DNA from 2 places in the Bradyrhizobium sp. HKCCYLS1011 genome. Region 2 is predicted to be linked to the other one. Evidence: predicted binding sites of a transcription regulator. Region 2 holds the regulator's gene; the other holds the start of a gene.

Region 1 (4,210 bases), on a different contig from region 2:
GTCGGCGCCGTCGATGTCGGCCGCGTCATAGAGGTCCTGCGGAATGCTCTTGAGGCCCGCGAGGAACAGCACCATGGCAAAGCCGAGATTCTGCCAGATGCCGATGACGGCGAGCACCGGCAGCACCGTCGTCTCATCGCGCAGCCAGTTGGCGGTAGGCAAGCCGACCGCCGCGAACGTGTTGTTGACGAGGCCGATGGTGGGATGAAGAAGCGCCTCCCAAACGGTCGCCATGGCCGCAAGCGTGGCCATGAATGGCAGAAAGTGGACGGCGCGATAGAAGCCGCGCAGGCTATCACCGCTCTCGATCAGCAGCGCGATGGCAAGGCCGCCGAGGACGGTGCCCGGCATCACGATTGATACATAGATGGCCGTGTTGCGCAGCGAAGCGAGAAAGATGTCGTCCGCGAAGATTGCCCTAAAATTCGCCAGGCCGATAAAGTTCAAGCTCCTGGCGCCGAACTGCCAGTCAGTCACCGCGATGGCAACGATCGCAACCACCGGCAGAATGAAGAGCACGAGCAGCAGCGCCATCGCGGGACCGGCGAGCGCGACGGCTGCAAACACCTCGCCAGGCCTGCGCCTCGGGAGCGCCCTTACCTGTCGTGTACCGTCTGGCTGGCGCGAGGACGCGTCGTATGAAGGAGCGTTCACCGCACTCATCGCACATACTCGGCTCTGGCCACGGCCCTCATGCCGCTGACGACGGCGACAGGTCGGCGGTCGGTAGCAGCGCGAATGCGCCGTCCGTCCGATGCAAACAGCAACATCCGTTCGGCGTGCACCGCCAGATGGATCTGCTCGCCGATGCCGATATGTGGCGCTTGCGCCGCATCGAGCCGCGCGATCACAGGTTCGGCCTGTCCCGCTCCTTCGAGATGGATGTAGAGATCGGAGCCCAGATGTTCGACGAACCGCACCCGTCCGGCCAACAACTCCCCTTCCGCGCCCGGAGCCACGAGCGTGAAGGCTTCCGGCCGGATGCCGAGAACAACCGGGCTACCCGGCGGCTGGGCCGTTTCAATCGGAAGCAAACGGCTGCCGACATGAACCTGCCCGCCCTCGCCGACGCGAGCTTCGATCATGGTGATCTTGGGCGAGCCGATGAACTCGGCCACGCGCCGCTCGGCCGGATCGGCGTAGATCTCCAGGGGTCGACCGACCTGCCGCAGCTTGCCGTCGAGCATCACGGCGACGCGGTCCGAGAGTGTCATCGCCTCGGCCTGGTCATGCGTGACATAGACAAACGTGATGCCGAGCCTGCGATGCAGCTCCTTGATTTCCGCGCGCATGGTGACGCGCAACTTGGCATCGAGATTGGAGAGCGGCTCGTCCATCAGGAATACCGACGGACGGCGCACCATCGCACGGCCGACCGCGACACGCTGGCGTTGGCCGCCGGAGAGCTGACCGGGCTTGCGGTCAAGGACATGCTCGATCTCGAGCGCGGCCGCCGTTCGGCACACATCCTCCTCGATCTGACGGAGCGCGGCTCGCGTTCCCGCGAGAAGACGGCCCACGATTGGCAATCGCTGCAACAGCGTCAGCCGACGCATCTTCAACGGCAGCGCCATATTGGCCGCGACCGTCATGTGCGGGTAGAGCGCGTAGGACTGAAAGACCATGGCGACGTCACGCTGCTTCGGGCGCAGCCCGTCGACGGCAAGCCCGCCGATCGCGACGCCACCGGAATCCTGAGACTCGAGACCCGCGATGACCCGCAGAAGCGTGGACTTTCCGCAGCCCGACGGCCCGAGCAGCGTGAGAAATTCCCCGTCCTGGATATCGAGAGAAACGGCATCCAGCACGGGATTGCCGCCATACCTTTTCGATAGCCTGTCAAGGCTGATCGCTGCCATCCTTGATATTCCGCTCTGCGCTCAAGTCCCTCTCGACTTGGCGATAAAATCTGTCTAGACAGGTTTTGCAACAAGCGGATGACACTCAGACCTGCTGATGCCAACAAAGATTCAGCAGGCGTCTTGTGGCAGTGCCGGTCCTGTTGGGGAATCATCGCTACAAGGCCTGATCCATCCTGATTCGAGCGAACGTGCGGATGCGACCCAAACCGTCGGCAGACTCTCAAGACCCCCTGTGGAAGCGGCTTGAGCACAAGCTGCTGCAGGATATTCGGGGCGGCCGCTTCGACAGTGCAGGACGATTACCGTCCGAGCACGAGTTGGCCGAGCGCTTCGGCGTCAACCGCCATACGGCACGTCAAGCCATCGCCGGCCTCGTCCAGCGCGGGATCATCTTCAAGCGCAAGGGTGGCGGCTCCTATCTCGTCCCCGCCGTGATCGACTATGAGATCGGAGAGCGCACGCGCTTCAGCACCAACGTTGCCCTGCAGGGTCGCGAGCCCAGCCGCACGCTTCTGGAGGTGAGCGAGCGCAAGGCTCACGATCGGGCATGCTCGGCACTGGCCATGGCCGACGGGGAAATGTCGATTTTTATTCGGGTCATCGGCGAAGCGGACGGCATCCCGATCAGCATTGGCGACACATACCTTCCCGCCCGCCGGTTTCAGGGCTTCGGTGAGTTGTATCGCGAGACCATGTCGATCACGAAGACACTCGCCCGTTACGACGTTCACGATTATACCCGCGAGATGACCCGCGTGATTGCGCGCAACCCTTCTGAGGAGGAGGTCCGGCATCTGCGACAATCAGTCGTGACGCCGATCCTTGCTGTCGAAAGCGTCGACATCGATCGCGACAGGCGTCCGATCGTCTACCACGAAACTCGGTTTGCAGGGGAACGTGTTCAGTTCGTGGTGAAGCACGGCGAAGCAGACCTGTCAGGCTTCGAGAAGCAAGGCTGACGTCCTCAGTCCCAAATGGCCGACGTAAACCTACTACGTCGCCCTATCCTTCGTGATGAGCGATGATAGTCCTGCGGACCTTGACGGCGTTGAGCGCCCAAGCGCCAGCGCAGCTATCCTCCTTGGGAGATTTCTCGGATGCTGTTGTGCTGCGCGCGTTCGGCGGGGTTCAACCGATTTGAGGACTCTGTGACCTGCGATTAGCGGGAGGCCGAACGCAAGATCTTCCCGCAAAACGCGCCTGCATCGCGTATAGAAGCATCACGCTGCCAACCGCGGAGAGGCGTGGCGACACTTGCGCTTCCGATAGAACCGCTACTCGTGGAATGGCTCGATAGCAGCGCGGCACCTGTTCGGCCCTACCCGTGCGGCCGCGGCCAAAGATTACGCGCTGCTGCGAAAGCCGTGCCCAACCGCGGCGCCGAAGCGCCCGACCACAAACGGCCGTCTCAGATCGGCCAATCGGTATCCGCCTGGCGGTGTTGCCAATCGTGAATAGCAACCTTTGGTGGCCGTGCCATGCTGTTATAATCTGGAGGGACGACAGCTAGGAGCGTTGTCATGAACATCGAAAGGATGCACTCGCCAAGATATTTTCGCAGACGGGCTGAGGAACTCAGCAAACTAGCCAGGCACGCACCGATGCCAGAGGCAAAGAACTCTGATCATCGGCAGCGCCGGCATCGGCACATTGCAATCCCACGGCTGTGCAAGTCTGGGCTTTTCGCAATAGCCTTGGCGGTCGCTTTGCCGCTGCAGACTGTCGGAAGTTCAGCTGAGACGATGGGATTACCCCAGGTATTAGTTGTGGGAACAAAGGAGGCGCCTCCCTTCGCGATGAAAGACCAAAGTGGCAAATGGACGGGCATCAGCATCGATCTTTGGAATCGAGTCTCCAACCAGCTGGGATTGCAATATCGCTTTGAAGAGACCGACACCGTTCAGTCGCTGATCGATGGGCTGAACGAGGGCCGATATGATGTCGCCGTAGCTGCTATCACGGTGACAGCCGAGCGAGAGCGGAAGGTGGATTTCACGACTCCCTATTTTCACACCGGGACCGGCGTAGCCGTACAGAGCGACCGTATCGCAAGCTGGCTACCCGTTTTTCATTCAATCACATCCTACAGTTTTCTGCAGGCCATCGGCGCCCTACTCGGCCTGGCTCTTCTCGCCGGGGTTCTCATCTGGCTATTCGAGCGTCGCAGCAACGAAGGATTCGGCGGCGGGATGATACGCGGACTCAGCTCAGGAGTGTTCTGGTCCGCCAATGCGATGACGCAGCGCGCTGACGCTAGCGTGATTCCAATGACTTTGGCCGGACGAGTGGTGGCCGTCATTTGGATGGTGGTCTCAGTAATTGCAATCGCAGTTTTCACGGCCGGTATC
Region 2 (4,210 bases):
CAAGCCTTCTTGGAGAATCTTGCGCATGCCGCGCGAGGCCTTGCGGAACCGCAAGGGCGAAACACCCGCTGCGCGCGTGAAAGTGCGGGTAAAGTTGGAGAGATCGGCGAAGCCGACGTCGTAAGCGATGTCGGTGACGGGCGCATCGTCTTCGCTGAGCCGCCGCGCAGCATGGCGCAGCCGAGAACGAACCAGATATTGGTGCGGCGTGACACCAAGCGTGGCCGCAAACAGTCTGAGAAAATGAAATGGGCTGAGGCCGGCCTGATGCGCAGCATCCTCGAGGTCGATCGCGCGATGCGAATTGGCGTCGATCCATAGCGCGGTCTCGACCGCGCGGCGGCGAACACGCCCGGCGGCGACAGCCGGATTAGGCGACTTGCCGGCGATGGCCGCCACGAACCGGCTGGCGAACAGATGGCCGACCTCGTCGAGGCCGAGATCGCTGCTACCGGCAGCCGCGGCCTGAGCCAGCTCGCCAATCACCATCAGTTCCGGCAGCGGCGGTACGGCGCCGGCCTGCCAAACGTCCCTGCTGCCGCCGATCTCCTCGACCAGCTCCGGCGCAAGAAAGAACGACAGGCACTCATCGCCACAGACATGATCATGCGTGCACGTGAACTCGTCGCCGGGATGCCCGATCAGGATAGAGCCGGTGACGAGCTCGAAAAAGCGACCGCGGTGATGGCAGCCGAAACTGCCCTTGCGCACATAGGAGACCGAATGGCTGCCAAACTGCTCGGCATAGGGCAGCTCACCCGACACTGCAGTGCAGCGGAACTCGGAGACGGTTACGGAGCGGCTGGTCAGCAGGATGGTTGTGGCCATCCGCTCGATCTAGTGCGTGGCGCGCGGCCGATCAACCGCCAGCAGCGCGTCGAACAAAGTCATCCCTGTCTGCGCCCCGGCACCTTCGAGCGACAGCAGCCGGCGCTGCGAGATCGCGCCTCGGTTCGGCGAGGCTTTTTCGATCCCGTTTGCGGCCAGTACACGATGGCAAGGTACGATCAGCGGAAGCGGATTTTTCGCCAGCGCCTGGGCCACCGAGTAGAACGCTCCCGTGGCATGCAGGCTGGCTGCAATCTCGCCCGGCTCGCGGGTTTCGCTACGCGGAATGCGGCGGATATAGTCATACACGCGCTGATTGAACGGGGTGATCCCGGTCATGTCGAGGCTGACGTCGGCAAAATCCGCAGGCTGCCCACGCAGTATCATCACGATGGCGTCGATAGCGGACTCGGCATTTGGGGGCGGGGCCAATTCGCGGGTTTCGGGAAATTGCCGGAACAATCGCCGGCGCGTCTCGATCTCCCGCGTCTCCGGTAATTGAACGCCGATGATGCCAACGTCGCTCCAGACAATGCCGCAACGACCGACCAACGTATCGAAGATCGTATACCCACGCCCCATGACGCCACCCCCAACCCGCGGGGATCATATCATCGTCACAATCGGGCGCACCAGGTTTGTGACAAGTTGTAAACACGATGCGCGCAAGAAGCGTTCGACCGACCAGTCGGCAACTCCCGGATCGGTCCGGGGTCTTTTCGAGGGGCGCGATCGCGCAGCCTATCAGTCGTCCGGCACGTAAGCCCGCCGATCGTTCGCGGACTCGCTTGAACAGATGCAACCCGCGGTCGCAAGAAAAAGGCGGAGCCAAAACGGCTCCGCCTGATCTTTCTGATCCTGATGGCTGCGGTGGCGGACTGAGCGCTACGACTCCGCTTTGGCAAATCGATCGTCGAGCGCGTAGCCGGCACCGCGCACGGTGCGGATCGGATCCTGCTCGCGACCCGGATTGAGCAGCTTGCGCAAGCGGCCGATATGAACGTCCACCGTGCGCTCGTCGATATAGATGTCGCGTCCCCAGACGCTATCGAGCAGCTGCTCGCGGCTGAACACACGACCCGGATGCTCGAGGAAGAATTCGAGCAGCCGATATTCGGTCGGGCCCAGATCGATCGGCCGCCCTGAACGCGCGACGCGGCGCTTCTCGCGGTCGAGCTCGATGTCGCCATAGGCGAGCACTGTGGCGAGCCGCTCGGGGCTCGCGCGACGCAGCAGGCCTTTGACGCGCGCCAGAAGCTCGGGCACCGAGAACGGCTTGACGATGTAGTCGTCCGCTCCGGTGGCGAGCCCGCGGACGCGCTCGCTCTCCTCACCGCGCGCCGTCAGCATGATGATCGGCAGCTGCTTGGTCTCCGGCCGCGCGCGCAGGCGGCGGCACAGCTCGATCCCGGACAGCCCCGGCAGCATCCAGTCGAGCACCACGAGATCGGGCACCCGCTCCTTGAGCCGGGTGTCGGCATCGTCGCCACGCGCGACCGTCTCGACCTCGTAGCCCTCGGTTTCCAGATTATAGCGCAGCAACGTGGTCAGCGCTTCCTCGTCTTCCACAACCAGAATGCGCGCACTCATCGGTCAGCTTCTCTCTCAGTTGCCGGGGGCGGTAACGGCGAAGGACGTCATGTCACCCTTCGGTCGCTTGTCGACCATCTGCTGGCCCTCGATCATGTAGAACACGGTTTCCGCAATGTTGGTGGCGTGATCGCCGATCCGCTCGATGTTCTTGGCGCAGAACATCAGGTGGATGCAGAACGAGATGTTGCGGGGATCTTCCATCATGTAGGTCAGCAGCTCGCGGAACAGCGAGGTGCAGATGGCATCGACCTCCTCATCGCTCTTCCAGACCGTCATCGCCGCCGGCAGGTCATGGGCGGCATAAGCATCCAGCACCGACTTGACCTGCGACTGCACGAGGTCGGTCATATGCTCGAGCCCACGGATCAGCTTCAGGGGATGGAAATCACTCTCCAGCGCCGCGACCCGCTTGCCGATATTCTTGGCGAGATCGCCGATCCGCTCAAGATCGGTGGCAACCCGCATCGCACCGACGATCTCGCGCAGGTCCACCGCCATCGGCTGCCGGCGCGCGATCGTCAGCACCGCGCGCTCCTCGATCAGCCGCTGCAGATTGTCAATCTCGCCATCGGCCGCGATCACGCGCTCACCGAGCGCGATGTCCCGCCGCACCAGCGCGTCGACGGAGTCGACGATCAGCCGCTCGGCCAGGCCGCCCATCTCTGCGACCAACCGGGTCAGTTCCTGAAGATCACTATCGAACGCCTTGACGGTATGTTCACTGGCCATGTCTCTCTCCTCGGCAATGCGTCGTGTTCCGTTGCGTCAATTCAGCCCTCATTGCCCTAGCCCACCGCCCAAGACAGTGGGGACGCATACCGTGCCGGACCGCATTGACTGTTTTAAGCGGACTGCCCCCTGCCGATCCGATGCAAGGGGGCTACGCGAACGGACGAACGTTCCGATCCGGCCTCAGCCGAAACGGCCCGTGATGTAGTCCTGGGTTCGCCGATCGCTCGGCGAGGTGAAGATCTTGCTGGTATCGTCGAACTCGATCAACTCGCCGAGATACATGAAGGCGGTCTTGTCGGAGACGCGCGCCGCCTGCTGCATATTATGAGTGACGATCGCGATCGTGTAGTTCTCGCTCAATTCCTGGATCAGCTCCTCGACCTTGGCGGTCGAGATCGGGTCCAGTGCCGAGCACGGCTCGTCGAACAGGATCACCTCGGGCCGAACCGCGACAGTACGGGCGATGCAAAGACGTTGCTGCTGGCCGCCAGACAGGCTGAGGCCCGACGCGTTCAGCTTGTCCTTCACCTCGTTCCAGAGCGCACCGCCGCGCAGCGCCTTCTCGACCCGGTCATCCATCTCCGATTTCGAGATCTTCTCATAGAGGCGGATGCCGAAGGCGATATTCTCGTAGATGGTCATCGGGAACGGCGTCGGCTTCTGGAAAACCATGCCGACACGAGCGCGCAGCAGATTCAAATCCAGCTTGGGGTCGAGAATATCGGTCTTGTCCAGCATCAGCTGGCCTTCAGCACGCTGACCCGGATAGAGGTCGTACATCCGATTGAAGATGCGCAGCAGCGTGGATTTGCCGCAGCCGGACGGGCCGATGAAGGCCGTGACCCGGTTCGTCCCTAGCGACAGGTTGATGTTCTTCAGCGCATGGTGATCGCCGTAGTAGAAGTTCAGGTTCCGGACAGTCACCTTCGCCGGGGCGTCCGGCAGGGATTTGTTCGGAATGGCGCCCGCCGGGCTGGACACGGAAACGGACATGTCGGTCATTTTGCGCTCCTCTCGGCGCCCAGAATGCGCGCGCTGATATTCAGGGCAAGCACGG

Evidence for each region. The regulator PhoB, encoded in region 2, activates phosphate uptake and scavenging genes when phosphate is short. The targets are predictions, from matches to a motif close to TGTCATNNANCTGTCAT.
Region 1: phnF (phosphonate metabolism transcriptional regulator PhnF) is a predicted target of PhoB. The motif match lies at 1,927-1,943, and genes of this name have one in related genera.

What each region holds. Positions count from the first base shown of each region.
Region 1 covers NZ_JBNPTT010000005.1:337,981-342,190, reverse strand. The annotation lists gene ACQR1W_RS18640 (carbohydrate ABC transporter permease) at 1-663, opposite strand, end outside; gene ACQR1W_RS18635 (ABC transporter ATP-binding protein) at 660-1,859, opposite strand; gene phnF (phosphonate metabolism transcriptional regulator PhnF) at 2,057-2,821, shown strand; gene ACQR1W_RS18625 (transporter substrate-binding domain-containing protein) at 3,557-4,210, shown strand, end outside.
Region 2 covers NZ_JBNPTT010000002.1:212,256-216,465, reverse strand. The annotation lists gene ACQR1W_RS05595 (helix-turn-helix transcriptional regulator) at 1-828, opposite strand, end outside; gene ACQR1W_RS05590 (methylated-DNA--[protein]-cysteine S-methyltransferase) at 838-1,410, opposite strand; gene phoB (phosphate regulon transcriptional regulator PhoB) at 1,714-2,418, opposite strand; gene phoU (phosphate signaling complex protein PhoU) at 2,434-3,150, opposite strand; gene pstB (phosphate ABC transporter ATP-binding protein PstB) at 3,334-4,155, opposite strand; gene pstA (phosphate ABC transporter permease PstA) at 4,152-4,210, opposite strand, start outside.